Regions from separate parts of the Ottowia sp. SB7-C50 genome, predicted to be linked through region 3. Evidence: predicted binding sites of a transcription regulator. Region 3 holds the regulator's gene; each other region holds the start of a gene.
What was found. The regulator sigma-54, encoded in region 3, starts transcription at its own class of promoters, with help from an activator protein. The targets are predictions, from matches to a motif close to TGGCANGNAANCTGCTTT.
Positions count from the first base shown of each region.

Region 1: the regulator sigma-54 is predicted to act here: its motif matches at 2,522-2,539, upstream of glnA (type I glutamate--ammonia ligase).
Region 2: the regulator sigma-54 is predicted to act here: its motif matches at 7,572-7,589, upstream of R0D99_RS09610 (circularly permuted type 2 ATP-grasp protein).

Region 1 is NZ_CP136995.1:2,122,673-2,133,302, reverse strand. It holds gene R0D99_RS10125 (sterol desaturase family protein) at 1-396, shown strand, start outside; gene R0D99_RS10120 (EI24 domain-containing protein) at 487-1,374, shown strand; gene R0D99_RS10115 (competence/damage-inducible protein A) at 1,361-2,368, shown strand; gene glnA (type I glutamate--ammonia ligase) at 2,589-4,004, shown strand; gene R0D99_RS10105 (hypothetical protein) at 4,169-4,705, shown strand; gene glnL (nitrogen regulation protein NR(II)) at 4,814-5,887, shown strand; gene ntrC (nitrogen regulation protein NR(I)) at 5,922-7,442, shown strand; gene xth (exodeoxyribonuclease III) at 7,472-8,248, opposite strand; gene R0D99_RS10085 (hypothetical protein) at 9,051-9,569, opposite strand; gene R0D99_RS10080 (glucose 1-dehydrogenase) at 9,571-10,329, opposite strand; gene R0D99_RS10075 (DUF488 domain-containing protein) at 10,575-10,630, opposite strand, start outside.
Region 2 is NZ_CP136995.1:2,013,730-2,024,359, forward strand. It holds gene R0D99_RS09575 (MoxR family ATPase) at 1-206, shown strand, start outside; gene R0D99_RS09580 (DUF58 domain-containing protein) at 339-1,310, shown strand; gene R0D99_RS09585 (transglutaminaseTgpA domain-containing protein) at 1,468-2,844, shown strand; gene R0D99_RS09590 (transglutaminase-like domain-containing protein) at 2,841-3,512, shown strand; gene mltB (lytic murein transglycosylase B) at 3,509-4,615, shown strand; gene R0D99_RS09600 (alpha-E domain-containing protein) at 4,660-5,619, opposite strand; gene R0D99_RS09605 (alpha-E domain-containing protein) at 5,623-5,769, opposite strand; gene R0D99_RS17345 (alpha-E domain-containing protein) at 5,773-5,919, opposite strand; gene R0D99_RS09610 (circularly permuted type 2 ATP-grasp protein) at 5,967-7,508, opposite strand; gene R0D99_RS09615 (DNA internalization-related competence protein ComEC/Rec2) at 7,611-10,088, opposite strand; partial or broken gene R0D99_RS09620 (DUF2126 domain-containing protein) at 10,264-10,630, shown strand, end outside.
Region 3 is NZ_CP136995.1:329,397-340,026, reverse strand. It holds gene R0D99_RS01600 (THUMP domain-containing class I SAM-dependent RNA methyltransferase) at 1-1,315, opposite strand, end outside; gene rpoN (RNA polymerase factor sigma-54) at 1,368-3,059, opposite strand; gene lptB (LPS export ABC transporter ATP-binding protein) at 3,145-3,906, opposite strand; gene lptA (lipopolysaccharide transport periplasmic protein LptA) at 3,924-4,571, opposite strand; gene R0D99_RS01580 (thiol:disulfide interchange protein DsbA/DsbL) at 4,696-5,331, opposite strand; gene R0D99_RS01575 (SPOR domain-containing protein) at 5,583-6,407, opposite strand; partial or broken gene argS (arginine--tRNA ligase) at 6,534-8,206, opposite strand; gene R0D99_RS01565 (glycosyltransferase family 2 protein) at 8,308-9,237, shown strand; gene R0D99_RS01560 (GtrA family protein) at 9,234-9,608, shown strand; gene R0D99_RS01555 (glycosyltransferase family 39 protein) at 9,525-10,630, opposite strand, start outside.

The DNA.
Region 1 (10,630 bases), 1.8 Mb from region 3:
GGCGTGGCGCCGGCGCAGTTCGTGGCGCTGGTGGCCGTGACGCAGTTGCTGGAAAGCCTGCACCACGCCAACCTGCGCTGGTCGTGGGGCCGCATCGGCAACCGGCTGCTGGTCAGCCCCAGCTTTCACCGCCGCCACCATGCCATCGCGCTGGGGCATGAGCCGGGCACGAGCGCCTACAGTCCCTACGGTGGCAACTACGGCGTGTTGTTTCCGTGGTGGGACATGCTGCTGGGCAGCGCCGACTGGCGCCCCGGCATCGACGCCACCGGCATCGACGACCAGGTGTTGCGCGGGCGCGATTACGGGCGTGGCTTCTGGGCGCAGCAGTGGCTGGGGCTCAAGCGGCTGGCGGGGCTCGACCGCCGGCCCGCAGACGCCGCCGAAAAGCTATGAGTTGCATAGCTGCTCGCGCTGTATGGGCAAGCGCTGGCGGCCAGAGTGAATGATGAAAACGCTGCCAGTTCCACCGCGCTGCGGGGTGCCATGCTGAAGCCCTTGTTTGACGCCTTCGTGCGCGCGCTGGCCCAGGCCTTTGTGCCGCGCGTCATCGGCATGACGCTGCTGCCCTTGCTGGCCATGACGGCGTTGTCGCTGGTGCTGGGCTGGCTGTGGTGGGACGCCGCCGTGGCCTGGATGCAGGCGGCGCTGCACGGCTGGGCGGTGCTGAACTGGCTCGACGGCCGGCTGGGCATCGACCGGCCCGGCGGCCTGGTCGGGCTGCTGGCGCCGCTGGCCGTGGTGGCGCTGGCCACGCCGGTGATCGTGCTGGCCACCTTGTCGATCGTGTCGATGCTGCTCACGCCCACGCTGGCCCACAGGGTGGCCGAGCGGCGCTTTCCGCAGCTGGCGCGGCAGCGCGGCGCGTCGCTGGCGGCTTCCATTGGCTGGTCGGCCGGCTCGCTGGCCGTGGCGGTGCTGGCGCTGCTCGTCACGCTGCCGCTGTGGCTGGTTCCGCCGCTGGTGCTGGTGCTGCCGCCGCTCATCTGGGGCTGGCTGACCTATCGGGTGATGAGCTTCGACGTGCTGGCCGATTACGCCAGCGCAGAAGAACGCCGCGCCATCCTCAAGGCGCACCGCTGGCCGCTGCTGGCCATGGGCGTGCTGTGCGGGTACATGGGCGCCGCGCCCGGCGTGGTGTGGGCGTCGGGCCTGCTGTTTGCCGCGCTGTTCGTCGTGCTGGTGCCGGTCGCGATCTGGATCTACACCTTCGTGTTCGTGTTCTCGTCGCTGTGGTTCGCGCACTATGCGCTGAACGCGCTGCAGCAACTGCGGGCCGAGCGCGCGCCCGCTCCGCCCGCGCCCGTGGCGCTGCCGCCCGAGCGGCCTGCCGTGACCGATGCTTCCTGGAGAGATGCCCATGCCCGCCGCTGAAACCGCCGCGCCCGTGTTCGGGCTGATCATCGTCGGCGACGAAATTTTGTCCGGCAAGCGCGCCGACAAGCACCTGCCCAAGGTGATAGAACTGCTGGCCGCGCGTGGCCTGCGCCTGGACTGGGCCGAGTACGTGGGCGACGACCCGGCCCGCATCACGGCCGCGCTGCGGCTCGCCTTTGCCAGCGGCGACGTGGTCTTTTGCACCGGCGGCATCGGCGCCACGCCCGACGACCACACGCGCCAGTGCGCCGCCGCGGCGCTGGGCGTGCCGCTGGCACTGCACCCCGAAGCCAAGGCGCTGATCGAGGAACGCATGCAGGACGTGGCGCGCGAGAAAGGCGAGCCCTACCAACCCGACCGCGCCGACAACCAGCATCGCCTGAACATGGGCGTGTTTCCGCAGGGCGCGCGCATCATTCCCAACCCTTACAACAAGATTCCGGGGTTTGCGCTGGCTGGATCTGCGAAGGGTGCTCATCCCGCCGCCGGGCCGCTCCCAAGGCGGGATGCGGCCCCCTCGGGGGGCAGCGCAGCATGCGAAGCAGCGGAGCGTGGGGGCGACAATCCCGCCGCCGGGCCGCTCCCCAGGCGGGATGCGGCCCCCTCGGGGGGCAGCGCACCGCGCGCAGCGGGGGAGCGTGGGGGCATGATTTATTTTTTGCCGGGGTTCCCCGTGATGGCCTGGCCGATGATCGAGTGGGCGCTGGACACCGATTGGTCGCACGCCTTTCAGCGCACCGCCTGGGTCGAGCGCTCGGTCATCCTGTACGGCAGCATGGAAGCGACGCTGACGCCGGTGATGCAGCGCGTCGAGGCCGCGCACCCCGGCATCAAGGTGTTCAGCCTGCCCAGCGTGGATCACCCGCAACACGGCGCGCACATCGAACTGGGCGTCAAGGGGCCGGCGGCCCAGGCCGAGGCGGCGTATGTCGATCTGCGCGCCTGGCTGCAGCCCTTCGACCTGCGCTATGGCCCTGAATTGGTGCGCTGAAACGTGCGACGCACCAATAATGTGCGCTGCAAAGCCAAATCGGTGCGTCAAACGTGCACGCTTTGCGATCTGCGTCAGTCCATCCGGGCCTGTCTGAAGGCACAATCCGAGCCGGTGCGGAATGCGCCACGCGGGTGCAGGCCCTCGCGGCGCTGGCATGGAAGCTGCATTCCCCGTCTCGTCAACCTTTTTGAACCACCATCCCCACAGGAGAACTCTGATGGCCAAGTCCGTCGCCGACGTCATGAAACTGGTGAAGGAAAACGAATGCAAGTTCGTCGACTTCCGCTTCACCGACACCCGGGGCAAGGAGCAGCACGTCAGCGTGCCCGTGTCCCACTTCGATGAGGACAAGTTCAGCGAAGGCCACGCGTTCGACGGCTCCTCCATCGCCGGCTGGAAGGGCATCGAGGCTTCGGACATGCTGCTGATGCCCGATCCGGGCACGGCCTATATCGACCCCTTCTACGACGAGCCGACGCTGGTGCTGACCTGCGACGTGCTGGAGCCGGGCGACGGCAAGGCCTATGAGCGCGATCCGCGTTCGCTGGCCAAGCGCGCCGAGGCGTACCTGAAGGCGTCGGGCATCGGCGACACCGCCTACTTCGGCCCCGAGCCGGAATTCTTCGTGTTCGACAGCGTGCGCTGGGCCACCGAGCCGGGCAACAGCTTCTACAAGATCGAAGAGTACGAAGCGCCCTGGAACAGCGGCCAGAAGCTCGAAGGCGGCAACCGCGGCCACCGCCCCACCACCAAGGGCGGCTACTTCCCCGTTCCGCCGGTCGATTCGACGCACGACATGCGCGCCGAAATGGTGCTGATCCTCGAAGCGCTGGGCGTGCCGGTCGAAGTGTTCCACCACGAAGTGGCGGGCGCCGGCCAGATGGAAATCGGCACCAAGTTCAGCACGCTGGTCGAGCGCGCCGACTGGACGCAGCGCATGAAGTACGTCATCTGGAACGTGGCCGACAGCTACGGCAAGACGGCCACCTTCATGCCCAAGCCCTACCACGGCGACAACGGCAGCGGCATGCACGTGCACCAGTCGATCTGGAAGGGCGGCAAGAACCTGTTTGCCGGCAAGGGCTACGCCGGTTTGAGCGATACCGCGCTGCACTACATCGGCGGCATCATCAAGCACGCCCGCGCGCTGAACGCCATCACTAACCCGACCACCAACAGCTACAAGCGCCTGGTGCCGCACTTCGAGGCGCCCGTCAAGCTGGCCTATTCCAGCCGCAACCGCTCGGCCTCGATCCGCATCCCGCACGTGGCCAGCGACAAGGCGCGCCGCATCGAGGCGCGCTTTCCGGACCCGATGGCCAACCCGTACCTGTGCTTCTCGGCGCTGCTGATGGCGGGTCTAGACGGCATCGAGAACAAGATCCACCCCGGCGAAGCCGCCACCAAGGACCTGTACCACCTGCCGCCCGAAGAGGACAAGCTGGTGCCCACCGTGTGCCACAGCCTCGACCAGGCGCTGGAAGAGCTGGACAAGGACCGCGCCTTCCTGACCAAGGGCGGCGTGTTCACCGACAGCTGGATCGACGCCTTCATCGAGCTGAAGATGACCGAAGTCAACCGCATCCGCGTGCAGGTCAACCCGGCCGAGTACGATATGTACTATTCGTTGTAATGTGCGTCGCCGCACGGCGACTTCGTTACCTTCAGGGCGGCTTTGGCCGCCCTTTTTGCTGCCGCGGCGGGAACATGCCGTGGTCAAGCGGGTCTATTTGCCAGATACTCCGCATTCTGGACCGGTGTCCTGATCTCGCGGCGTGACCGGACTTTGGAATTTTCATGAAAACCCCACTGCTGACCCTTTGCTACCCCGTGGCTGCCGCCGTGCTGGCGGGCGCGGCTTTGCCGGCGGCGGCGCAGGACCGCATCTACCGCTGCGGCAACGAATACACCAACCAGATCAAGGGCCGCAGCGACTGCAAGGTGGTGGAGGGCGGCAACGTCACCGTGGTGCGCGGCACCGTGCCGGCCGCGGCCGCCCCGGCGCCCGCGCCCGCCACGCGCAGCGCGGCCGCCGCGCCGTCGGCCGCCCGCGCGCCGGGCAGCGCACCCGCGGCCGCGCCGCGCATCGACACGCCCGAGCAGCGCGCGCGCGACGCCGACGCCAAGGCGATTCTGGAGCAGGAACTGCGCCGCGCCGAATCGCGCCAGGCCGAGCTGGTCAAGGACTACAACAACGGCGAGCCCGACAAGATCGGCGGCGAGGCCCGCAACTACCAGAAGTACCTGGACCGCGTGGCCGAGATGAAGGCCTCCATCGCCCGCAACCAGAGCGACATCGAAGGCATCCGGCGCGAACTGGGCCGCTTCAAGTAAGCGCGCCCGCGCCTGTGCAAGCGCCCGGCGGGCCGCCCGGTTTTCTGCGAAAATCATAGCTGCCAGCGCTTGATGGACAAGGGCTGGCGGCCCATTTCGCCGTCGCCCATGCCCTCATCCCGCCGTCCCCATCCCGCGCGCTTTCAGGCCTTCGACCTGCTGGTCACGCTGGTCGCGGTGATCGACGAGGCGGCTGTGGTGCTGTTTGCCAACGCGGCGCTGGAAGACGCCGTGGGCCTGTCCTGGCGCAGCATTGAAGGCACGTCGCTGCAGCAATACTTTGCCGACGGCGCCACGCTGCGCCACGCGCTGCAGGGCGCGCGCGGCAACGAATTTGCTGCGCTGCGCTACGACGCACAACTGAAGCGCCACGGCGGCGAACACCTGCCGGTGCATGTGATCGTGGCGCAGACGGAAACGCCGGGCGAGCTGGTGGTGGAGCTGCTGCCGCTGGAGCAGCAGGCGCGGCAGGAGCGCGAGGAGCGGCTGGCCGAGCAGGCCAAGGCCAACAAGGAGCTGTTTCGCAACCTGGCGCACGAGGTGAAGAACCCGTTGGGCGGCATTCGCGGCGCGGCGCAGCTGCTGGAGATGGAAATCGACGACCGCGCGCTGCACGAATACACGCAGGTCATCATCCACGAATCCGACCGCCTGCAGCTGCTGGTTGACCGGCTGCTGGCGCCGCACCGGCACCAGCCCAAGGTGGAGGACGTCAACATCCACGAAGTGTGCGAACGCGTGCGCGCGCTGGTGCTGGCCGAATTCCCGCGCGGGCTGAAGGTGGTGCGCGACTACGATACCTCGATCCCCGACTTTCGCGGCGACCGCGAACAGCTGATCCAGGCCGTGCTCAACATCGTGCACAACGCGGCGCAGGCGCTGGCCGCGCGCATCGCGCAGGGCGACGCCGAGATCGTGCTGCGCACGCGCGTGCTGCGGCAGGTGACTTTCGGCAAGCAGCGCTATCGACTGGCACTGGAATTGCATGTCATCGACAACGGGCCGGGCGTGCCGGACTCGATCAAGGACCGCGTGTTTGCGCCGCTGGTGTCGGGACGCGACGGCGGCAGTGGCCTGGGCCTGACGCTGGCGCAGACCTTCGTGCAGCAGCACCACGGCCTGATCGAGCTGGAAAGCCAGCCCGGGCGGACGGATTTCCGGATCCTCATTCCGCTGCCCTGAAACCGTGCAACCCGATTGCGAGGAGCCTGCCGACATGAAGCCCATCTGGATCGTGGACGACGATCAATCCATCCGCTTCGTGCTGGAAAAAGCCCTGTCGCGCGAAGCGCTGCCGACGCGCTCGTTCACCCAGGCGCGCGAGGTGCTGGCCGCGCTGGACGAAGGCAGCACGCCGCAGGTGCTGGTCAGCGACATCCGCATGCCGGGCGGCAGCGGGCTCGACCTGCTGAGCCAGGTGAAGGAGCGCCTGCCCGGCCTGCCGGTGATCATCATGACCGCGTTTTCCGACCTGGACAGCGCGGTGTCCAGCTTTCAGGGCGGCGCGTTCGAATACCTGCCCAAGCCCTTCGACCTGCCCAAGGCGGTCGAGCTGATCCATCGCGCCGTCGCCGAGAGCCGGCGCGAAGACACGGTGGGCGAAGCGCAGGCCACCGCGCCCGAAATGCTGGGCCAGGCGCCCGCCATGCAGGACGTGTTTCGCGCCATCGGCCGGCTGTCGCAAAGCCACGTGACGGTGCTGATCACCGGCGAATCGGGCAGCGGCAAGGAGCTGGTGGCCCGCGCGCTGCACAAGCATTCACCGCGCGCCAGTGGGCCTTTTGTTGCTATCAATACCGCAGCAATCCCGAAGGACCTGCTGGAAAGCGAACTGTTCGGCCACGAGCGCGGCGCCTTCACCGGTGCGCAGACCATGCGTCGCGGGCGCTTCGAGCAGGCCGACGGCGGCACGCTGTTCCTCGACGAGATCGGCGACATGCCGTTCGACCTGCAGACGCGGCTGCTGCGCGTGCTGTCGGACGGCCATTTCTACCGCGTGGGCGGCCACGCCGCGGTCAAGTCCAACGTGCGCGTGATCGCCGCCACGCACCAGAACCTTGAGCAGCGCGTGAAGGAGGGCGCCTTCCGCGAAGACCTGTTCCATCGGCTCAACGTGATCCGCCTGCGGCTGCCGCCGCTGCGCGAGCGGCGCGAGGACATTCCGGCGCTGGCGCGCCACTTCATGCAGCAGAGCGCGCGCCAGCTGGGCGTGGAAGCCAAGCGCCTGTCTGCCCCCGCGCTGGCGCGGCTGGAGCGCTTTGCGTTTCCTGGCAACGTGCGCCAGCTGGAGAACCTGTGCCACTGGCTCACCGTGATGGCGCCGGCGCAGGTCATCGAGGTGAAGGACCTGCCGCCCGAAATCCTGCAGACCGACGCGGACGTTGCAGCCCCCGAGCCGGCGGTGCAGGGCGCCAACCAGCCCGAAGCAGCCATGGCACACGGCGCCGATCCATCGGCTGGCGCCGCGCCAGCGTCAGAGGCATCGCCGGCCGTGGCGCAGATGGCCGCGCCGTCGTCGTGGCAGCACGGGCTGGAGGCCGAAGCCTCCCAGTTGCTGGCCAGCGGCCGCACCGACGTGTGGGATCACCTGATGCACCAGGTCGAAGCGCGCCTGATCGCCGCCGCGCTGGCCGCCACGCGGGGCCGCCGCATCGAGGCGGCGCAAAAGCTCGGCATCGGCCGCAACACCATCACGCGCAAGATCCAGGAACTGGGCATCGACGCCGACCGCGATTGAGCGGCGGCGCGGGCGACGCGCCGGCTCACTCAGCCCAGCGTCACGGTCACCGGCGCGTGGTCGCTGGGCTTGGGCCATTTGCGCGGCACACGGTCGATGGCGCAGGCCTGCACGCCGGGCACCAGCGCTTCGCTGACCAGGATGTGGTCGATGCGAAGGCCGCGGTTCTTCTGGTAGCCCAGCATGCGGTAGTCCCACCAGCTGTAGCTTTTTTCGGGCTGCTCGAACAGGCGGAACGCATCCGTCAGGCCTAGGCCCAGCAGCGCCTTGAAGTGGTTGCGCTCCTCGGTGGTGTGGTGAATCGTCTCGGCCAGGCCCACCGGGTCGTAGCTGTCGCGGTCTTCGGGTGCGATGTTGAAGTCGCCCAGCAGCACCAGGCGCGGGTGCGCAGCCATTTCCTCGCGCAGCCAGTCGCGCAGGCCGCGCAGCCAGCTCATCTTGTATTCAAACTTGTCGGTGCCCGGTGCCTGCCCGTTCACGAAGTAGCCGTTGACGATGCGGATCGGCCCGCCCGGGCCGTCCACCGTGCCGGCAATGACGCGCGAGTTCTCGTCGGTAAAGCCGACGATGTTGCGGGTGACGCTGGCGATGGGCGCGCGCGACAGCAGCGCCACGCCGTTGTACGTCTTCTGGCCGAACACGGCGGCCTCATAGCCCACCTCGCGCAGCACGTCGAGCGGAAACTTGTCGTCGGTGAGCTTCAGTTCCTGCAGCGCCAGCACGTCGACCGGGTTGGCGGCCAGCCAGTCCAGCACATGCTGCAGGCGGGCGGTGAGGGAGTTGACGTTCCAGGTGGTGATCTTCATGAAAAATAAAAAACGTTAATAATCAATAAGTTAAACATACAAAACTCAACGGTGATCCGCGTAGCTACCCGCCTAGCTACCCGATCTGATCGCCATGCAAAAGCGACGCTTAGGTGTAGCAGCTTGGACACCGGAGGCACGGTGACCTGAGGTGAAGACACAAACTTTGGGCACCGACCTCTATTGCTGGGAGACGTTGAGGCGATTGCTCGCAATTTTGCCGTGGAGCACCCTTCAGCAGCGCAGACTTCAGTCGTTCCCGCGTACTGCATGGTTCGATCGGCGCGTGGGGGCATCTCATGCTCTTCTCACAACGCGAGCGCAAGACAACGAGGTGCGCACGAGACGTAGTTGGCGCGGATTGGTATTTCCGAGGTGAGCGGTGTGACCCGTTCAGCGCCGTCGAGGCCCAGGCTGCGGCACCGATGGCTGCGTCGCGACTGACTCGACTTTGACTGGATGCGCGAACTATCGACCCAGAGCGGATTTTGGTCAAACCACTCGGAGAGTCCGAATGGAGGGTTTAAGCCGACCAAGGTTGTCTCCCATCTTGGAAACCTGAGCACGTTGAGGCGCGGCGAGTTGCTTACCCCGATAGCCGGCGTCCGGCTGCACCTGCTCGATGCATGGGTTGATGGGCGCCATGGCGGCGCAGGCCACGATCAGCGGCCACGCAGCGCCCATGATGAACCACCCGAGCGTGCGCTGGATTGGGCGGCGGGGTTCTGGTCTCATTCGGGACGGAAGTCGCTCAGGCCGCGACCACACTCCCCCCGATGGCGGCACCCGTTTGCATGCGCCCTTATTGGGAGCGTAGCGAAAGCTGCGCCAAATAGCTCGTCGCTCGGTTTTCCGAGTAGCGATCGATCACCACCTGCGCCACCACCAACAGCAGCATTCCCGCGGCCGCGCCGTGCAGCCACGGCTGGCGCGACAGCGCCAAAATGAGCAGCGCCGCCAAGCCGACGACCGCAGCACCCCAGCGATAGCGCGGGTAGTTGCCAATCACGGCCGTGATTCGGGTCTGCTCCTGTTCGACGGCGGTCGGCCCGGTCGCGCCGCTGAGCGCTGACACCAAGGACTGACTCAAGCGCTGGTCGCGAACCAGCAGGGTGATGGCCGTGGCGGACAGCAGCGCGGCGCAGACCAGCACGGTGACCATCAATCCCCTGGCGAAACTGTCGCGCACCGTCAGGAAAAACAACACGACGATCGCCGCCAGGACGCCGGAGACCCCGAGGATCGACAGCATCTCGTGCCGCTCGCCTTGAAAGTACGCGAGCACCGCCGGAATCAGATTCGACGAGGCGTCGGGAGTCATCTTATTTGGCCTGGAATCCGCCGTCGATGTTCAGGACGTGTCCGGTCACGAAGGAAGCTTCGTCCGACAGCAACCAACAGATGCCCCTGGCAATCTCGACCGGTTCTCCCATCCGATCCATCGGATGCATCGCCGAGATCATCTTCTCGTCGTATTGCCCGAGCTGGATTTGCCCGGCGATCAAGTCGGTGCGGATGGCGCCCGGCGCGACCGCATTGATGCGGATGCCCTGCTTGGCGTGGTCCAGCGCGCTGGAGCGGGTGAGCCCCACGACGGCGTGCTTCGTCGCGGCGTAGGCGGGCGCCCAAGGGATGCCGTTCAAGCCGGCAATGGACGCGAGATTGACGATGGCGCCCCCACCCTGCGTCAACATTTGGCGGATCTCGTGCTTCATGCAGTAGTACAGGCCGAGCACGTTGGTGTCGAGCATGGCCCTGAAGGCTGCACTGTCAGACTGGTCGAGCGTCTTGTTCTCGTTGGAGATGCCGGCGTTGTTGACGGCCATGTCGAGCCGGCCGTGTTGGCGCACGATGTCGGCGATCAGGCCACGCACAGCCTCCTCGTCGTTCACGTCGTTGCGCACGAACGAGGCTTGGCCCGTGGGACCCGCCGAGGCGCGAATCTCCTGGATTGCCTTGTCGCCTTCAGGCTGGCGCCGTCCGGTGATGATGACTGTGGCGCCTTTGGCGGCCAACTGCTTTGCGGTTTCCTTGCCAATACCGGTGGCGCCGCCGGTGATAAGTGCAATCGGTGATGACACGTGATTCTCCTTGCGTGATGGGGGGTATACCCATGTCCTGGTCAACCGAGTGCCTCGCGGGCGGTGACCGCCGGCCGGCTTTGACATGTGGGGCGCATGACGCGGTGAGGATTCGCCAGATCGTTGGCGGTGACGAGCACAGAGGCCGTTTCGAAGGCGACAAGCACGCCGACGAGAGGATTGTCGCCGAACTCGCGGGCGCCTGGGTTCGCCATGCCAGGGCCATGTCGTGATCTTCATGTCGCCTATGGTGCGTCGGCGGGTGCCGGGTAGGTGACGATGCCCTGCGGCCCGACATGGG
Region 2 (10,630 bases), 1.7 Mb from region 3:
AGGGCCTGTCGCCGCGCGCCGGCATTGCACTGATGCGGGCGGCGCGCGCGCAGGCGCTGGCCAGCGGACGCGATTACGTCGCGCCCGACGACGTACAAGCCATCCTGCCGCAGTGCGTGGCGCACCGCATGATGCCGGTCAGCGATGCGGGGCGCGGTGCGGTCGAGCAGGTGCGGGCGATGATTGATGCGGTGCCGCTGCCATGACGGTGCCGATTCAGAAACTACATTTTTGATAGCTGCTCGTGCACGCCAGACAAGCGCTAGCGGCCTTTTTTATTTAAAATTTTCATTGCGCTCACCCGTCCCGCAGGCATGGCGTCACCCACCGCTTCGACAATGCCCGCCCCACCCTGGTGGGCGCTGCGTGCCCGCGCCGGCGCGCGCCTGCGCCGCTGGTGGCATGACCGGCTGCCGCTGTCCGACAGCCTGACGCTGACGCAGCGCAACGTCTACATCGTGCCGACGCGCGCGGGGTGGATGCTGGCGGCCACGCTGGGTGTGCTGCTCATCGCCTCGATCAACTACCAGCTCAACCTGGGCTATCTGCTCACCTTTCTGCTGGCGGGCTGCGCCGCCGCCGGCATGGTGGTGTGCCACCACACGCTGCGCGGGCTGACGCTGCACCTGCTACCGCCGCAGCCGCTGTTCGCGGGCAACCTCGCCACGCTGGACGTGAAGCTGGTCAACGCCCGCCGCGAGGCGCGCCATGCCATCGGCGTGGCCTTGCTCGATACCGACCACTGGTCCTTCGCCGACGTGCCCGCGCAGGGCGACAGCACGGTACAGGTCAGCTTCAAGCCTGCACGGCGCGGCCTGCACCGCGTGCCCACGCTGACCGCCGAAACGCGCTTTCCGCTCGGCACCTTTCGCGTCTGGACGGTGTGGCGCCCCGCCGCGCGGGTACTGGTCTACCCCACGCCCGAAGCGCAGCCGCCCGCGCTGCCGCCGGGCGAGCCGCGCTCGGGCACCGGTGTGGCGGCCGGTGTGCGTGCCAGCGGCGAATTCGACGGCGTGCGCGGCTACCAGCGCGGCGACCCGATGAAGCTGGTGGTGTGGAAGAAGTTCGCCAAGTCGGGCGAGCTTGTCAGCCGCGACACCCTGCACATGCAGCGGCAAGAGTTGTGGCTGGACTTCGCCCGCGCCGGCAGCGTGGACACCGAGGCGCGCCTGTCGCGCCTGACGGCCTGGGTGCTGGCGGCCGACGCGCAGGGACTGGACTACGGCCTGCGCCTGCCGGGGGTCCAGATCAAGCCGGGCAGCGGCGCGGCGCACCGCCTGCGCTGCCTGGAATCCCTGGCAAAAGCATGACATTCCCCCCTGAGTCGCTTCGCGCCTTCCCCCCAGGGGGACGACGCCAGTGGCCGGTACAAGCCCGGCCACGGCGCCCCCGCGTGGCCTGCTCCGCGGCCGCCGGATTTGGCGCGTCTGGGCGCGCGCGCGCCATGCCATGGATGGCGCCAGCACCATGAAATGGGCCACTCTTGCCCACCTGCCGCGCGATGCGCGCGACACGCTGTTCCTGCTGGCCGTCATCGGCTGGGTGATGCTGCCGCAGGTGACGCACCTGCCCGTCTGGGCCAGCGCGCTGGCGGCCGGCGTGCTGGTGTGGCGCGGCTGGCTGGCCATGGCCGCGCGGCCGCTGCCGGGGCGCTGGTGGCTGGTGGCGCTGCTGGCCGTGGCGCTGGCGGGCACCTGGGCCACGCACCGCACGCTGCTGGGGCGCGATGCGGGCGTCACGCTGGTGGTGATGCTGCTGGCGCTGAAGACGCTGGAGCTGCGCGCGCGGCGCGACGCGCTGGTGGTGTTCTTCCTCGGCTTCTTCACGCTGCTGACCAACTTCTTCTATTCGCAGTCGCTGGCGGTGGCGGCGGCCATGCTGGTGGGGCTGCTGGGCCTGCTGACGGCGCTGGTCAACGCGCACCGGCCGGTCGGCCAGCCGCGCCTGCGCGAATCGGCGTGGATGGCCGGAAAGATGGCGTTGGCCGGCGCACCGGTGATGCTGGCGCTGTTCGTGCTGTTTCCGCGCTTCTCGCCGCTTTGGGGCATTCCGAGCGACGCGCTGGCGGGGCGCAGCGGGCTGTCGTCCACCATGACGGTGGGCCACATCGCCCGCCTGGCGCTGGACGACGGCATCGCCATGCGCGTCAAGTTCGACGGCGCGCCGCCGCCGGCCGGCAGCCTGTACTTTCGCGGCCCGGTGCTGAGCCATTTCGACGGCCGCACCTGGACGCCGCGCGGCGGCAGCGACGGCGACGGCTTCGAAACCGCGCTGACGCCCGGCCCCGCCGACCTGCAATTGCTGGGCGAGCCCGTCCGCTACGAAGTCACGCTGGAGCCCAGCAACCGCCCCTGGCTGCTGCCGCTGGACGTGGCCGGCAAGCCGCCCCAGCTGCCGGGCGACCAGCGCGCCCGCATGACGGCAGACATGCAGTGGCTCACCTATCGCCCGGTCACCGAACTGCTGCGTTACCGCGCCGAAAGCCACCTGCGCTTCCGCTACGGCCTGCTGGGCTGGGACCAGCGACCGCGCCGCGATTTTTCGGCCGACCTGAGGCTGCCGCCGACCTACAACCCGCGCACCGTGGCGCTGGCCGAACAGCTGCGCCAGTCGGTGGGCAACGATCCGCAGGCGCTGGTGCAGGCCGCGCTGCAGCGCCTGCGCACCGGCGGCTACGAATACACGCTGGAGCCCGGCACCGCCGGCCAGCACACGGCGGACGAGTTCTGGTTCGACACCAAGGCCGGCTTCTGCGAACACATCAGCTCGGCCTTCGTCGTGCTGCTGCGCGCCGCGGGGGGTGCCGGCGCGCGTCGTCACCGGCTTTCAGGGGGGGCGAATTGAACGGCATCGACGGCTACTGGGTGGTGCGCAACGCCGACGCCCACGCCTGGACCGAAGTCTGGTACCCCACCCAGGGCTGGGTGCGCGTGGACCCGACCGGCGCCGTCTCGCCGGGGCGCATCGGGCAGTTTCAGCGCCTGCGCGCGCCCGACGGCGTGGTGGCTGGCGCCATCGGCACGCTCAGCCCCACGCTGCTGGTGCAGCTGCGCAGCGTGTGGGACGCCGTCAACAACCGCTGGAACCAGTGGGTGCTGAACTACACGCAAGGCCGCCAGCTCGACCTGCTGCGCAGCCTGGGCTTTGACAACCCCAGCTGGCAAGACCTGGGCAAACTGATCGCCTACGTGCTGACGGCGGTGGCCCTGGCCGGCGCCGCGTGGGCCCGCTGGGACCGCGGCCAGCACGACCCCTGGCTGCGCCAGCTGGCCCGCGTGCGCCGGCGGCTGCTGGACGCCGGCATCGACGCCCCGCCCCAGGCACCACCCCGCACGCTGCTGCAACAGGTGGCCGCCAGCGCGCTGCCACCCGAGCTGCGCCAGCCGCTCACCGACTGGCTGCTGGCCTTTGAACGCCTGCGCTACGCCCCCGCTGGCAGCCACGCGGGCCGCAGCCTCGCTACACTGCAGCGCGACTTTCAACGCCTTCCCTGGCCCCGCCGCCGCCCATGACCACCACACCCGACCGACCGCTAGACCGCCGCCGCCTGATTGCTACACTTTGCATAGCTGCTGGCGCTCTATCCACGGGCGCCAACGCGCAAAATCGTTCACAAAACCGGCGCCGCGCCGCCAACCCACCCGAACAGCGCTACGCCGACCGCCCCGACGCCATGCGCTTTGCCGACGACATGGCCGCGCGCCGTGGCCTGTCAGCGGAATGGACGCGCGCCGCCATCGGCCAGGCCCTGTACCTGCCGAACGTGCCGCGCCTGATGCTGCCGCCCGCGCGCGGTACCGCCAAGAACTGGCGCGTGTACCGCAGCCGCTTCATCGACCCGGTGCGCATCCGCGCCGGCGTGCAGTTCTGGCGCCGCAACCGCGCCGCACTGGCGCGCGCCGAAGCCGAATTCGGCGTACCGCCCGAAATCGTCGTCGGCATCATCGGTGTCGAAACCATCTACGGCCAGAACATGGGCAGCTTCCGCGTCATCGACGCGCTGGCCACGCTGACCTTCGACTTTCCCCCGCAGCACCCGCGCGCGCAGGCGCGGCAGGCGTTTTTCCAGGACGAGCTGGAGCAGTTCCTCAGCCTGTGCCAGCGCACCGGGGTAGACCCGCTCACCCCGCTGGGCAGCTACGCCGGCGCCATGGGCATGCCACAGTTCATGCCGTCCAGCTGGGTCAAATACGCCATCGACTTCGACGGCGACGGCCGCGTCGACCTGTGGAACAGCGAAACCGACGTCATCGGCTCGGTCGCCAACTACTTCAAAGGCTACGGCTGGCAGCCCGGCCTACCCACGCACTACCCCGTGCGCCTGACCCCCGAAGCCCAGATGGACGCCCTGCTGGCGCCCGACATCCTGCCCAGCTTCAGCGCCGACAGTTTTGCCGCCAAAGGCGCCCTGCCCCTCAACGGCGGCACCGCCCACCCCGGCAAGCTGGCCCTGATCGAACTGCAGAACGGCGACCCCGCCCTGCCCGGCAACGAGCCGCAATACGTCGCCGGCACCGAGAACTTCTACGTCATCACGCGCTACAACTGGAGCAGTTATTACGCGATGGCGGTGATCGACCTGGGGCAGGAAGTGGCGGCGGTGGTGGGGCGCTGACTTTCGTAGGACGGGCATTCATGCCCGCGATCGCGCCCGCAAAATCACCCGGCGGTCGGCACCAGAAAATCCCGGCTGACATGCGCCCCCAACTGGTTCACCCGATCCAGAAACTGCGTCAGGAACGCATGCAGCCCGGTGGCCAGGATGTCGTCGATGTGGCCGTAGCGCAGTTCGGCGCGCAGGCGGCCGGCGTGGCGCATGGTGGGGCCTTGGGGTTCGGCACCGACCAGCAGCAGGTTGTTGAGCACTTCGCTCATGCAGTGGTGCAATGACCGCGGCATGGCTTCGCGCAGCATCAGCAGTTCGGCCACGCGCTCGGGCTCGATGACGTCGCGGTAGACCTTGCGGTAGATCTCGAAGCCGCTCAGGCTGCGCAGGATCGCGGCCCAGTGGTAGAAGTCGTATTCCAGATCCTTCTCGCTGGCAGCGCCGAAGAATTCGCTTTCGACGGCGTGAAACTTCACGTCGAGGATGCGCGCGGTGTTGTCGGCCCGCTCCAGGAAGGTGCCCAGGCGCAGGAAGTGAAACGCCTCGTCCTGCAGCATGGTGCCCAGCGTGACGCCGCGCGACAGGTGGGAGCGAAATTTCACCCATTCGAAGAACGCGCCGGGGTCGCGGTCGAAGGCGCCTTCATGGCGCATGCGGCCGATTTCCAGCCAGGTCTGGTTCAGCGTTTCCCACACTTCGGTGGTGAGCGTGCCGCGCACGGCGCGGGCGTTTTCGCGCGCTGCCTTCAGGCAGGCAATGATGGAGGCAGGGTTGTCCTCGTCCAGCACCATGAAGTGCATCACGCCCTGCGGCGTGACGTCGCCATGGCGCGCGCTGTAGGCGGGCAGCAGTTCGGACAGCGACAGCACGCCCAGCCAGCCATATTGCGACACCGCCGCCGATTGCGGCAGCAGCGAGGTTTCGTAATGCACGTTGAGCATGCGGGCGGTGTTCTCGGCCCGCTCCGTGTAGCGGGACATCCAGAACAGGTGATCGGCGGTGCGGGAGAGCATGGGTCAGTTCCAGTTAAGCCTCGAACCCCGGCGCGCTGACGCGCGCGGCGGTGTTGTGGTGCTGCGCACCCTGTCCGCTACCGCGGACAGAACGGCCCGCTCGGTGTAGCGGGACATCCAGAACAGGTGATCGGCGGTGCGGGAGAGCATGGGTCAGTTCCAGTTAAGCCTCGAACCCCGGCGCGCTGACGCGCGCGGCGGTGTTGTGGTGCTGCGCACCCTGTCCGCTACCGCGGACAGAACGGCACGCTCCGTGTAGCGGGACATCCAGAACAGGTGATTGGCGGTGCGTGAAAGCATGGGTGAAGTTCCGCATTGGGCGTTGAACGTTGAGCGTGGCGTGCTGTTCAGAACGACTGGCTTTGACTCTGAAAGCCGGACGCCGAGCGCTGCACCTGGCGTTGCGTGCCAAGGGCCGAGCCTTCCTCCAGCACCCACGTGTCCTTGGTGCCCCCACCCTGCGACGAGTTGACCACCAGCGAGCCCTGCTTGAGCGCGACGCGCGTCAGGCCGCCGGGGACCATCTGCACCTCGGTGCCGCTCAGCACGAACGGGCGCAGGTCGATGTGGCGCGGGGCGATGCCGGCGTCGACGTAGGTGGGGCAGCTGGACAGGCTGAGCGTGGGCTGGGCGATGTAGCCGTCGGGCCGGGCCAGCACGGCGCGGCCGAATTCCTCGATCTCGGCGGCGGTGGACGCGGGGCCGACCAGCATGCCGTAGCCGCCGGCGCCGTGCACTTCCTTCACCACCAGGTCCTTCATGTTGGCCATGACGTATTTCAGGTCGTCCGCGTCGCGGCACATGTAGGTGGGCACGTTGTTCAGGATCGGCTTCTCACCCAGGTAGAACTCGATCATCTTGGGCACGTAGGGGTAGATCGACTTGTCGTCGGCCACGCCGGTGCCGACACCATTGCAGATGGTCACATTGCCCGCGCGATACGCCGCCATCAGCCCGGCGCAGCCCAGCGATGAGTCGGCGCGGAACACCTGCGGGTCGAGGAAGTCGTCGTCCACGCGGCGGTAGATCACGTCCACCCGCTGCGGGCCGCGCGTGGTGCGCATGTAGACGAAGCCGTCCTTGACAAACAGGTCCTGCCCCTCTACCAGCTCGACGCCCATCTGCTGCGCCAGGAAGGCGTGCTCAAAGTAGGCGCTGTTGTACATGCCGGGCGTCAGCACCACCACGGTGGGGTCGGCCGACGTGCTGGGGCTGCTGGCGCGCAGGGTTTCGAGCAGCAGGTCGGGGTAATGCGCGACGGGCGCCACGCGGTGCTGGCTGAACAGGTGCGGAAACAGCCGCATCATCATCTTGCGGTCTTCCAGCATGTAGCTGACGCCGCTGGGCACGCGCAGGTTGTCCTCCAGCACGTAATACTCGCCCTGGCCGTCGGCGTTGCCGGCGCGCACGATGTCCACGCCCGAGATGTGCGAATAGATTTGGTTGGGCACCGCCACGCCCTGCATGATGGGGCGGTATTGCGCGTTGTTCATCACCTGCTCGCGCGGCACGATGCCGGCCTTCAGGATTTCCTGCCCGTGGTAGACGTCGTGGATGAAGCGGTTGAGCGCCGTCACGCGCTGCACCAGGCCGCGCTGCAGCATGTCCCACTCGGGGGCGGGGATGATGCGCGGGATCAGGTCGAAGGGAATCAGCCGCTCGGTGCCGGCGCCGTCCTCGTCCTTGGCGCCGTACACGGCAAAGGTGATGCCGACGCGGCGAAAGATGACCTCGGCCTCCTCCCGGCGCGCGCGCATGACGTCGGCGCTCTGGCCCGCCAGCCAGCCGGCGTAGCTGCGGTAATGGCCGCGGATCGCGCTGCCGTGGTAGGCCTGCGGGTCGGCCTGGGTCGAGGCCAGGCTTTCGTACATCTCGTCGAACGGGTGCATGGCCTTCGGGGCTCCTCTGTGTTCCTGGCGGTCGGTCGGCATGTGTGCCGTTTCGTGACTAGCATAGCAAGATGCAAGCCATGTCCGGCGGCGCACCAGCCTTCAGGGCAGCCGGTGGTGCCAGTAGCGCGCCGCGTGCGCGCGCTCGCACCGCAGTGCATCGGGTTGTGCACTGTTCCAGCGCATCGCACCACAACGGGGCGAATCGGCCACCCGCACGCCGCGCGCGGTGTAGCGCGCCAGCACCTCGGGCACCGGGTGGCCAAAGCGGTTGCGATAGCCAGACTGGATCAGCGCCCAGTCGGGGCGCACGGCGGCGACGAAGTCCGGCGTGGACGAGGTGCGGCTGCCGTGGTGCGGCACCAGCAGCACGTTGGCGCGCAGAGCGTTGCCGTGCACAGCCACCAGCGCGCGTTCCTGCTCGGCCTCGATGTCGCCCACCAGCAGCGCCGCGCGGCCGCCGCCCTGCACGCGCAGCACGCAGCTCATGGCGTTCGATTTTCTCGGTGCGCCATAGTCCGCCGCGGCCGGGTGCAGCAATTCGAAGCGCACGCCGTCCCAGTCCCACGCCTGCCCGGCCTGGCAGCGCATGGCGGTGCGCGCGCCTTGCAATTCGTGCCCTTCCTCGATGGACGACAGCAGCGCCGCGCTGCGCTGCATGGCCAGCACGGCCCCGGCGCCGCCGGTGTGGTCGCTGTCGCGGTGGCTCAGCACCAGCGTGTCGACGCGCTCGCCCAGCGCGCGCAGCAGCGGCACCAGCACGCGGTGGCCGGCGTCGCTTTCCAGTGAATAGCGCGGCCCGGCGTCGTACACCAGCGTGTGGGTGGCGGTGCGCACCAGCACCGCGTTGCCCTGCCCCACGTCGGCCGCCAGCAGCTCGAACTGGCCGGGCACGGGCCGCGCCGGCTGCCACAGCAGCAGGGGCAGCACCAGCGGCAGCCCCGCCACGCGCAGCGCCCACGGCCAGCGCAGGGCCAGCAGCAGCGCCCCACCCACCGCCGCCACGCCCAGCGGCAGTGGCGCGCTGGCCAGCGACACACTGGCACCGGGCCAGCTGGCCAGCCACTGCAGCAGCGCGGCCAGCGGCTGCAAGGCCCAGGCCGCCGCCTGCCACAGCGGCGCCCACGCCATGCCCAGCATGGCCAGCGGCGTGACCACCAGCGTCACCCACGGAATCGCCAGCAGGTTGGCCAGCAGGCCCACCACCGAGGCCTGCCCGAACAGGATCAGCGACAGCGGCGTCAGCGCCAGCGTGACCACCCATTGCTCGCGCAAAAGACGCCCAAAATGCCCGCGTGCGCCTGTCTGCAGGGCGGATGCCGCTCCTGAATCGGTAGCAAACAGCACGCCGACGGCGACAAAGCTCAGCCAGAACCCGGCCTGCAGCAGCGCCCATGGGTCGGCCAGCAGCACCACCGCGCAGGCCAGCAGCCAGGTCAGCCACCAGGGCCAGCGCACGCCGGCCAGTTTCAGCAGCGACACCGTGGCCAGCATCAGCACCGTGCGCTGCGCCGGCACGCCCCAGCCGCTGAACAGCGCATATGCGCCCGCCAGCAGCACGCCGCCGATCAGCGCCGCGTGCGGCGCCGGCAGCAGCAGGCAAGGGTCCAGCCGCGCCGGCAGCCCCCAACGGGCCGAACGCCGCCACAGCCCGCCAACCAGCGCCGCGGCCAGCCAGGCAAACATGGTGATGTGCAGGCCCGAGATGCTCATCAGGTGCGCCACGCCGGTGGCGCGAAAGATGTCCCAGTCGGCCCGCTCGATGACCGCCTGGTCGCCCGTCACCAGCGCGGCGACGATGCCGGCAAAGCGCCGCCCTTCATCACCCTGCCCCGCGCCGCCGGCCAGGATGCGGTCGCGCACCGACTGGCGCGCGCGCTCGATCGGGAAGGCCGCGCCTTCTGCCAGCCGCCGTGGCGGCGCATCGCGCGGGCCGGCGCGCACGTAGCCGGTGGCGCGCACGCCCTGCTCCCACAGCCACAGTTCGTAGTCAAAGCCGTGCGGATTCAAGTTGCCGTGCGGTGCCTTCAGGCGTGCGGTGAACTGCCAGCGGTCGCCCGCGCGCAAATCGGCCGCCAGCGGGCGCGCGGCGTCGGTCTCGTCCGCGGTGCTGGCCGAGCCGTACCACGCCAGCTGCACGCGCGGCGGCACCGCCACGGGTTGGCCGTCGATCTGCGCCGCTTCGACGTCAAAGCGAAAGCGCCAGCCCATGTCGCCGCGTTGCGGCATGCGGCTGACAAGGCCGGTGAGCACCACGTCGCGCCCCTCGATGGCGGGGGCGAGCGCCTGCGCCTGCAACGCACCCGCGCGCAGCCCCACGCCTGCGAAGGCCGCCAGCGCCGCGGCCAGCGCGCACAGCGCCATCGGCACGCGGGCGCGGGGCCCAGCGCTGGCGCGCCAGGCCAGCACCAGTCCCACCAGCGCCGCCGCCAGCAGTGCGGCGTAAGCCCCCGGCTGCCACAGCGCGACCTGCTGCAGCTGCGCCGCCGTGCCCGCCACCACGCCCGCCAGCGCCGCCGGCAGCATCAGCCCCACCCGGCGCGCGGCAAGGTCAGCGGGCGGCACGGGGGCGGCGGTCATGTCCACTCACGCGATCAAATTGCTATGGTTTCAGAAGCATGATTTGCAGTCCTGGCAAGCGCACAGGCGATGACGGGACATCAGCCTACTCGGTCAAGGCCGGTTTTCGTCACAGGGCATGGCCCACAGCTTGCTAGCATGCGTAGCGTATCGGATCACCCGATCAGGAAACCCCATGCCCATCCATGCCGCGCTGCACCACGTCACCCACTACCGCTACGACCGGCCCGTGCAACTGGGGCCGCAGGTGGTGCGCCTGCGCCCAGCGCCGCATTGCCGCAGCAAGATCATTTCGTATTCGCTGGCAGTCGAGCCGGCCAGCCACTTCCTCAACTGGCAGCAAGACCCGTTCGCCAACTGGCAGGCGCGCCTGCTCTTCCCGACAAGACCACCGAGTTCAAGGTCACGGTCGACCTGGTGGCCGAGATGGCGGTCTACAACCCGTTCGACTTTTTTCTGGAACCGGAGGCGGAGAACTTCCCTTTCAGCTACGACCCGCTATTGAAAGAAGAGCTGGCGCCGTACCTGGCGCGCGGGCAGAA
Region 3 (10,630 bases):
TCCGCTGCGGCGCCGGGCCGCGCGCGCTGAGGTCGAAGCGGAACAGGCGGCATTCGATGGGGCCGTTCCACAGCGGCACGCGGCGCGATTCCTTCAGCCGCAGGCGGCCGGGCAGCTTCAGGTCGGGCGTCAGCAACCAGGCCGTCCAGCCGGCGTAGTGGCTCTTCCAGTGCGCGGCCAGGCGCGTGAAGAACTCATCGCCCGCATTGACTTCGGCCGCCGTGCGGGCCGCGCCGTCGGCGCCGCGCTGGTGGGCCAACGTGCCGCTCTGAAAGGCTTCGCGCCCGTGCCCCTTCTGCCCCGCCACGCCGGCGGCGGCGATGCGCTCGCCATACGGCGGGTTCATCAGCAGCACGCCGGGCTGCGCGGTGGGTGGCATGCGCTGCAGCGCGTCGCCGCCGCGCAATTGCACCGCGTGGGCGACACCGGCGCGCTCGGCGTTGCGCTGTGCAAAGTCGACCATGCGGTGGGCGACGTCGCTGCCGAACACGTGAATGGCGCCATCCTTCAAGCCCAAAGCGCCTCCAGCGCTTGCCTGATCAGCGTGAGCAGCTTCTTTTTTTATAGCATTCCACTGCGCCGCGTCGAACGGACGCAGGCGCTCGAACCCGAAGCGCCGCTGCCCGCCAGCCGGCAGGCCCAGGCGCAGTTGCGCCGCCTCGATGACGATGGTGCCGCTGCCGCAGCAGGGGTCGTACAGCGGCGAGTCGACCACGCGCCGCTCGGCCGGCAGCCACCAGCCGCTGGCGGCCAGCATGGCGGCGGCCAGCGTCTCCTTCAGCGGCGCGTCGCCCTTGTCCTGCCGCCAGCCGCGCTTGAACAGCGGCTCGCCGCTGGTGTCGATGTACAGCGTGGCGTGCGTGGCGTCCAGGTGCGCGACGACGCGCACCTGCGGCGCGTGCGTGTCGATGCTGGGGCGCACGCCGCCCGCGTGGGCGCGAAACCGGTCGGCTACCGCGTCCTTCACGCGCAGGGTGGCAAAGTTGAGGCTCTTGAGCGGACTCGCCTGCGCCGTCAGGTCGACGCGGAAGGTCTGTTGCGGCGCAAACCAGTCCTCCCACGCCGCGCCCGCTGCCAGCGCATACAGGTCCTGCTCGTCGCGGTACGGCGCATGGGCCAGCTCGATCAGCACGCGCTGCGCCAGGCGGCTGTGCAGGTTCAAGCGCTGCATCAACGCCCAGTCACCCCGCACGCGCACACCGCCGCGCACCGTCAGCAAGTCCTGGCCCACCAGGCCGCTCAGGCCGTGCACCTCATCAGCAAGAAAACCCTCGACGCCACCGGCGCAGGGAAGAAACAGGGTCAGCAATGTCATGGAGGTGTGGGAATCCAGCAAGCGCCAATGATGCCCCATGCGCCAGCCTCGATCACACGCCCCCGCGCGGCCATGTCAAATGGCCGCGGAGCAGGCCATGCGCGGGCCGCCCAAGCCGGGGTCCCCCCCCGGCGACCAGCGGCGTCCCCCTGGGGGGAAGGCGCCGCAGGCGACTCAGGGGGGGGGCCGTCCTCCTCAAGCTCGCCACCGGAATGCGCAGCGCCTCGCGGTACTTGGCTACGGTGCGGCGCGCGCAGTCGATGCCTTGCTCCTTCAGCATGTCCGCGATCTTGCTGTCGGACAGCGGCTGGCTGGCATTTTCGGCGGCGATCAGTTGCCTGATGAGCGCGCGCACCGCCGTGCTGCTGGCGTTGCCGCCGGCTTCGGTGGCCAGGGCGGAGCCGAAGAAATACTTCAGCTCGAACGTGCCGCGCGGCGTGGCCATGTACTTGGCGGTGGTCACGCGCGAGATGGTCGATTCGTGCACGCCCAGTTCATCGGCCAGTTCGCGCTGCACCATAGGGCGCATCGCCACCTCGCCATGCACGAAGAAGTTGCGCTGCCGCTCGACGATGGCCGTGGCCACGCGCAGGATAGTGTCGAAGCGCTGCTGGATGTTCTTGATGAACCAGCGCGCTTCCTGCAGCCGGCTGGCCAGCGCCTGGTGGCCTTCGCCGCCCTTGCCGCCGCGCAGCGCGCTGGCGTAGAGGTCGTGCACGCGCAGGCGCGGCATCACGTCAGGGTTGAGCTGTACGCGAAAGCGCTGCACGCCGCCCGCGCCGCTGGCGGTGACGATGACGTCGGGCACGATGGCGTTGCGCTCGACGTCGGCAAAGGGCCGGCCGGGCTTGGGGTCGAGCCGCGCGATCAGCGCCATGGCGGCGCGCACCGCGTCTTCGGCGTCGCCCGTCAGCTGCGCCAGCTTTTTCGCGTCGCGCCGCGCCAGCAGGTCGAGCACACCGGGCTGGGCGCACACCTTCAGCGCGCTGGCGATCACCGCCTGCTCGCTGGCCGGCACGTCGCGCTCGGCCTGGCGGCTTTTCAATTGCAGCGTCAGGCATTCGGCCAGGTGGCGCGCGCCCACGCCGGGCGGCTCCAGCGATTGCAGCAGCTTCAGCGCCAGGCTGAAGCGGTGCACCAGTTCTTCCAGCTCCTCCAGGTCGTCGCCCTCGTCGGTCAGCGTGGCGGCCAGCTGGGCGAGCGAGTCTTCCAGATAACCGTCGTCGTTCAGCGACTCGATGAGAAAGTGCAGCGCCGCCCGGTCTTCGGGCGACAGCCGCAATGCCAGCGCCTGGCGGTGCAGGTGCTCGGTCAGCGACTCGTGCGGGCCGCCGCGCTCGCCCGGGTCCAGTTCGTCGTCGCCGTCCGCCCCGCGGGCGCGCGCCGGGGCATCGCCGCCCCATTCGCTGTCGTCGGGCGTGACCTCGACGCTGCCGTCGCCGTCCCAGCTGTCGGGCAACAGGCTGTCGACGGGGGCGTCGCCGGCGGCGCTGGGGTCGTCTGTGGTGGACGCCGCTTCATGGATGCGGTCGCCTTCGCTGACGCGCGTGTCGGCACGGGCCAGCCCGAATTCCTCGCGCGGCGCGGCGTCGTCCTCGCGCTCGAGAAACGGGTTGTCGTCCAGCATCTGCTCGACTTCGCTGGCGAGTTCCAGCGTGGACAGCTGCAGCAGGCGGATCGACTGCTGCAGTTGCGGCGTCAGCGCCAGATGCTGCGAAACGCGCAGCGACAGGCCGGGCTTCATGCGGTCCTTGCAGCGGGCATCGGCCTTGTGCCCCCTCGCGCAGCAGCGGCGGGCAGGCGCGCCAGCGACTCAGGGGCGTGAGCTGTCACAACCTGAAATGCTCGCCCAGGTAGACGCGCCGCACCTCGGGGTTGTCGACGATGTCGGCTGGTGTGCCGGTCGCCAGCACGCGGCCTTCGCTGATGATGACCGCGTGGTCGCAGATGCCCAGCGTCTCGCGCACGTTGTGGTCGGTGATCAGCACGCCGATGCCGCGGTCCTTCAGGAAGGCGATGATGCGCTGGATCTCGATCACGGCGATGGGGTCGATGCCCGCGAATGGCTCGTCCAGCAGGATGAAGCGCGGCTGCGTGGCCAGCGCGCGCGCGATTTCGACGCGCCGGCGCTCGCCGCCCGACAGCGCCGGCGCGGGCGAATCGCGCAGCGAATTCACGTGCAGCTGCTCCAGCAGCTCGGTCAGGCGGCGCTCGATCTCGGCGCGCGGCAGCGCGCGGCCATCGGGGCCGACCTGCAATTCGAGCACGGCACGCACGTTCTCGGCCACGGTGAGCTTGCGGAAGATCGACGCTTCCTGCGGCAGATACGACAGGCCCAGGCGCGAGCGCTGGTGGATCGGCATGTGCTCGATCGACCGGCCATCAATGGTGATGCTGCCCGCGTCGGCGCGCACCAGGCCGACGATCATGTAGAACGACGTGGTCTTGCCGGCGCCGTTGGGGCCCAGCAGGCCCACCACCTCGCCGTTGGCGACGTCGAGCGACACGTCGTGCACCACGCGGCGCGCGCCGTAGTTCTTGCGCAGGCCGCGCACTGCCAGCCGGCTCTGGCCCGCATCGACCGCCGGCATTTCCGCGACCGCCACCTTCACCCGCCTGCCCCTGCTGGCAGCCGGTCGGCCGGGCGCAGCGGCACGGCAGCGGGCGCCGACGGCGGCGCGGCGGGCGCGGCACCGCTGGGGTTGCGCGGTGCCAGCGTGGCGCGCACGCGGCCGCCCGGCGCGGCCGAAGGCGCACCATCGGCGCGCGGCGCGCCGTCGACGGTGTAGACCTCGGTGGTGTTGTTGTAGACGATCACGCTGCCCAGCACCTGGTCCTGCAGCGTGGCGCCGGCCAGCCGGCGCATTTCGGCGCGGCGCAGAAAGCGCACCGTGTCGGCCTTGCCGTCGTATTCGATGGTTTCGCCTTCGCCTTCGATGAATTCGTCGACGCCTTCGCGCTTCTGGCGGAAGAAGGCGCGCTTGCCGGGCTCGGCGAACATGGTGCCGAACTGGTTGCCGTTGGCGTCCTGCCGCACTTCCAGCCGGGCGCCGCGCATCACGATGGTGCCCTTGGTCACCACCACGCGGCCGGTGAAGGTGGATAGCTGCTTCTGATCCTCATAGCGCAGGGCATCGGACTCGATGTTCATGGGCTTGTCGCGGTCGGCGCGCTCGGCCCAGGCCGACGTCGCGCCCAGGGCCAAGGCCATCGCCCACGCCAGCGCAGCTACAGAGGTAAAAAACGGGTGCTTCATCAAAGGCACGCTTTTTGCTTGATCGATGCGTTTCATTGTAGGGCGGTTCGACCGGCCGGCCCGCGGCGTGCGCATGAAAAAAGCCCGCCAGGGCGGGCTTTGGGGGGCACGCGCGGCGCCGCGATCAGCGCTTGCGCTCCTGTGCGATCAGGTTGTTGGCGATCTGGATCATGCGCTCGAATCCGCCGGCCATGGAGCCGTCGGTGTAGTACTTGCCCGCAATGCCCAGCGCCGGCGTGCCTTCGACCTTGTAGGCCTCCTGCAACTGCACCGCGCGGCGCAGCTTGCTGGCCACGCCGAAGGACTTGTAGGCTTCCTCGAACTTGGCGCGGTCCACGCCCTGCTCGGCGATCCAGGGGAACAGCACCTCGGGCTTGTCGACGCGCTTGCGCTCGGTCTGCAGGGCGTCGAACACCTTGCCGTGCACTTTTTCCAGCGCGGCCGGACCCATGGTCTCCAGCGCGTAGTAGATGCGCTGCAGCGGCTCGAAGCTGGTCTGGAAGCCCACGTGCACCAGGCGCACGTTCACGTCCTTCGGCGCCGCCTTCTTCCAGGCGCTGAACATCGGCTCGAAGTTCTTGCAGTGCGAGCAGCCGTACGAAAAGAACTCGATCACCTCGATCTGCCCCGCGGGCGACTCCACCGGCGCGCGCTCCTTCAGCGTGACGTAGCCCGGACCGGACTGGGCATGGGCAGGCAGGGCCAGCAGGCCGGGCAGGGCAAAGGCGGTGGCCCCCAGGGCAAATTCACGACGTTTCATGGGATCAGGATTCCGTTTCTTTCAACAGGCATCAGAGTGGCTGCGCTGCCGGCGAGTTCCGCTCACCACGGCGCCACCGTGTGAAGAATTTGTCAACTTCTCACCCCAGGGCTGCGCAGCAAGCCCTGAAAACGGGCCGCGGAGCAGGCCATTCGAGAACGCCGCGGAGCGGGCTTGCCCCGGCCGCCAGCGTTGTCCCCCACCGGGGGGAAGGCGCCGCAGGCGCCACAGGGGGATTAGCTTTTGGGGGATCACCTCTGCACCCGCACCAGCGCCGAGTCAAAGCCATTGCCATCCAGGCGGTCTTTCACCCGGTCGGCGGCGTCCTTGTTCTGGAACGGCCCGACGCGCACGCGGTAGACGGTGCGGCCGGACTGTTCGCGCTCGGTCACGCGGGCCTCGACGCCCATCAGCTGCAGGCGGGCGCGCTGCGCGTCGGCGTCTTCGGACGTGCGGAACGCGCCGGCCTGCACGAAGTAAGTGAACGCTTCGGCCGTCTGCGCGGCGGGCGCGTTGCCGGAACGGGCGGCCGCCAGGTCACCCAGCGGGTCGTTCGAGGTGGGGCGGGGCGGGCGCGTGGCCACGGGGGGCGGCTCGGACGCCTTGTCGGCGGCGCGCGTGGCAGGCTTGCTTTCCGCCGTGCGCGGCGGCTTCGTTTCGGCCGGCTTGCTTTCGGCCGGCTTCGTTTCAGCCGATTTCACCTCGGCGGGCTTGACCTCTGCCGGCTTGACCACGGCGGGCGCGGGGCGCGCCACTTCGGCCGGCGCCGGAATGGGCGCCGGCTCGGGCGCGGGCGCCACGGTGCCGCTGCTGACGGTGCCGCCGCCGCTGGGCTTGGCCGCATTGCGGTTGCGCAGCGGCGCGTTGGGGTCCCAGTCGCGGTTCTTCTCGGCTTCGGCCGCGTCCTGGCCGCTGGTGCGCGACGTGTTCTTGTTGACGAACGGCACCGGCACCTTGGCGACGTAGATGGCCACGCCCAGCGCCACGGCCAGGCCGAAGACCACGCCCAGGATGACGCCGAGGAAAGTGCCTCCCCCCTTGAGTTGCTGCGCGCCTTCCCCCCAGAGAGGAGGCACCGACAGTGGCCGGTGCAAGCCCGGCCACGGCGGTCGCTGGCATGGCCTGCTCCGCGGCCACTCGGTTCACTTTCACTGCATGCATGCGGTGCGGACGGAAATGAAAAATCATGGTGGGATAACGCGTTACATCCGGGCGGGGGCCGACACGCCCAGCACCGACAGGCCATTGTGCAATACCTGCGCGGTGGCGGCGACCAAGGCGAGGCGGGCTTTTTTCACCGTGTCGTCATCGACCAGGATGCGCTCGGCGTCGTAGTAGCTGTGGTAGCTGGCGGCCAGCTCGCGCAGGTAGAAGGTGACGTCGTGCGGGGCAAAGTCCTGCGCGGCGGCGGTCAGCATTTCGGGGTATTTGGCCAGTTGAAGCATCAGCGCCTGCGCGGCGGGGGTGTCGAGCGGCGCCAGATCGGCATCGGCCAGCGTGCCCAAGTCGCCGCCCCAGGCATCCAGCACCGAGCAGATGCGCGCGTGGGCGTACTGCACGTAATACACCGGGTTGTCGTTGTTCTTCTGCACCGCCAGGTCGACGTCGAAGGTGTATTCGGTGTCGGGCTTGCGGCTGAGCAGAAGAAGCGCACCGCATCCGCGCTGGTCCATTCGATCAGGTCGCGCAGCGTGACGTAGCTGCCGGCGCGCTTGCTGATCTTGACCTCTTCGCCGCCTTTGACCACGCGCACCATGGTGTGCAGCACGTAGTCGGGGTAGCCGGCCGGAATGCCGACACCCGCCGCCTGCAGCCCGGCGCGCACACGGGCGATGGTGCCGTGGTGGTCGGTGCCCTGGATGTTGACGACCTTGGGGTAGCCGCGCTCCCACTTGGTGATGTGGTAGGCGACGTCGGGCACGAAGTAGGTGTAGCCGCCCTCGGACTTGCGCATGACGCGGTCCTTGTCGTCGCCGTAGTCGGTGCTGCGCAGCCACAGCGCGCCGTCCTGCTCGTAGGTGTGGCCGCTGGCGACGAGCTTCTGCACCGCCGCCTCGACGCGGCCCGAGGTGTACAGGCTCGATTCCAGGTAGTACTCGTCAAAGGCCAGGCGAAAGGCGTGCAGGTCCTTGTCCTGCTCGTGGCGCAGGTAGGCGACGGCAAACTGGCGAATGCCGTCCAGGTCATTGACGTCACCGCTGGCGGTGAAGCGGCGGTCGTCGGCCTGCACGGTCTTCTTCGCCAGAAAGTCTGCCGCGATGTCAGCGATGTAGTCGCCGTTGTACGCCGCCTCGGGCCAGCCGGCGTCGCCCGGCTTCAGGCCCTTGGCGCGCAATTGCACCGAGTTGGCCAGCGTCTCGATCTGCACCCCGGCGTCGTTGTAATAGAACTCGCGGTGCACCTGCCAGCCTTGCGTGGCGAACAGGTTGCAGATGGCGTCGCCCAGCGCCGCCTGGCGGCCGTGGCCGACGTGCAGCGGGCCGGTTGGGTTGGCGCTGACGAATTCAACCAAAACACGGCCTGGCGCTTGTCCAGACTGCCCATACAGCTCTTTTTTTGAGAGCACTTCACACACCGTCTGCTGCTTGGCGGCGGGCTTCAGGCGGATGTTGAGAAAGCCGGGGCCGGCCAGTTCGATGGCGTCGGCCCAGCGCTGGAAGGCGGGCGTGGCCTCCAGCGCGGCCTTCAGCTGTTCACCCAGCGCGCGCGGGTTGGTCTTGAGCGGCTTGGCCAGCTGCATGGCGGCGGTGACGGCCAGATCGCCGTGCGCCGCCTGCTTGGGCGATTCGAAGGCGGCCTTGTCGCCGGCGCCGGGCGAGATTCGGTCCAGCTCGGTCGCCAGGGCGCCAAGCAACTCATTCTTCACGGATTGCATCGGCGAATTCTACGGGGGCGGCCACGGCGCGCCCGCCGAATGGCGGCATGATACGCACCGTGAACGCGACCGACCCCCGCCCGCCACGGCTTTCCTGCATCATGCCGGCCTACAACGAGGCCGCCAGCCTGCCGCGCGTGGTGCCCGAGGTGCTGGCCGCGCTGCAGGCGCTGTCACCCGCCGTCGAGCTGATCGTGGTGGACGACGGCAGCCGCGACGACACGGTGGCCGTCGTCACTGCGCTTCAGCAGCAGCACCCGCAGCTGGTGCTGCTGCAGCTGTCGCGCAACTTCGGCAAGGAAGCCGCGCTGTCTGCCGGGCTGGACCACGCGCAGGGGGATGTCGTGTTCATCATGGATTCGGACGGCCAGCACCCGGTGGCGCTGCTGCCGCGCATGCTGCAGGCGTGGCAGCAGGGCGCCGAAGTGGTGTACGCCGTGCGTCGCACGCGCGACGACCAGACCGCCCTGCACCGCAAGCTGGCCGGCGCGTTCTACGGCTTGGTCAACTGGGGCGCGCGCGTCAAGGTGCCAGCCGACGCGGGCGACTTCCGGCTGATGGACGCGCGCGTGGTGCGCGCGCTGCGCGAGCTGCCCGAGCAGCACCGCTTCATGAAGGGGCTGTACGCCTGGGTTGGTTTTCGCAGCCTGGCGCTGGACTACGAGCCGCTGCCGCGCCAGGCGGGCCACAGCCACTACGGGCTGCGCGGCGCCTTCCGCCTGGGCACCACCGGCCTGCTGGCGTTTTCGGCCGCGCCGCTGCGGCTGATGGGGCTGGTCGGCGTGCTGCTGGCGCTGGCGGCGCTGGGCTATGGCCTGTGGGTGGTGGGCGAATACTTCGTGCTGGGCATCGCCGTGCCGGGCTACGCCACCATCGTGGTGGGCATGATGTTTCTGGCCGGCGTGCAGTTGATGGCCGTCGGCCTGCTGTCGGAATACGTGGCGCGCATCTACGACGAGGTCAAGCGCCGCCCGCTCTACCTGGTGGCGCGGCGCACCGGGCAGGGCCTGCCCGCAGACCCGCACGCATGAGCGCGGCACGCACCGGCTTGTGGTTCGGCGTGGTGGGCGTGGCGGCGGCGCTCACGCACGCGGCGGTGTTCGGCCTGCTCCAGTCCGCCCTGTGGCCCGAGCTGGCCAACGCCGCCGGCTTTGCGGTGGCGTTCTTCGTCAGCTTTTTCGGCCACCGTTTCCTGAGCTTTCAGGACGCCGGTACCGGCCTGTGGACGAGCCTGCGGCGCTTTGCCGCCACGGCGCTACTGGGCTTTGCCGTCAACGAAGCCGTGTTCGTGCTGCTGCTGCGGGTCTTCAGCTGGCCGTCATGGCCGGCGCTGATTACCGCGCTGGTCGTGGCAGCCGGGCAGACGTTCGTGCTGAGCCGCTTCTGGGCCTTCCGGCGCTGACTGCCACAGGTCCCAGCGGTCGCCGTCGACCACGCGGCGCCAGCCGGGCGGCGGGGTGAAGTCGATGAGCGCGCCGGCCTGATCCTTCACGCGCGACTGCGCCACCAGCCAGCGCCGCGGCTGCGCGGCAGCCTCGACCAGCGCATCGGGCGCGCGCATCAGCTGGGCGGCGCGCGCCGGCTCGAAATCACCCGCCTCCAGCATTTCGCGCTCCCAGCTGTCGCCGATGCCATCGCGTGTGGCCGGCCAGTGCTGCGCCACCACCAGGGGCGCGGTCAGGCCGGCGATGAAGGGCAGGTCGTAGGGAAAGCTGCCGCTGCCTTCCAGATAGATCGGCTCGCCCGGCGCCGCGCGGCAGGCCAGTTCGCGCGCCAGGTCACCGGTCAGCCGGTGGCGCTGGTTCGGCCCGAAGCCGAACGTGATGACCAGCGCCACCAGCAGCGGCAGCGCGGCCAGCGCCGCAAACCAGCGCCCTTCGTGGCGCCGGCCGGCCATCGCGCGCTGCCAGCCGGCCGCCGCCAGCAGCGCCAGCGGCGGCAGCACCGGCAGCACGTAGCCGATCAGCTTGGAACGCGGGATGGAGAAGAACAGCAGAATCGCCAGCAGCCAGACCCAGGCCAGCAGGAAGGTGTCCTTCGCTATATTTTTGGAAGCGTCATGCGCTGCATCCGCCTGCGCCGGGCGCCGAAACAGCATGAAAATCGGCCATGGGAACAGCAGCGCCAGCAGCCCCACGATGTAGAACCACCACGGGTGCTGGTTGTTGAAGCCGCCGCCCGTGTAGCGGCCGAACTGGTGCGCGCCGAACATGTAGCGCCACAGGTCAGGATAGCGCTGCGCCGCCAGCACGAACCATGGCACGGCGATGGCGGCAAACAGCGCCAGCCCGCTCAGCCACGGCAGGCGCGGCACCTGCCGCCAGCGCCGCGCCAGGCTGAGCCACACGAACAGCACCAGCCCCGGCAGCGCCACGCCAATCAACCCCTTGGACAGCATGCCCAACGCGCAGCACGCGAAGCCGG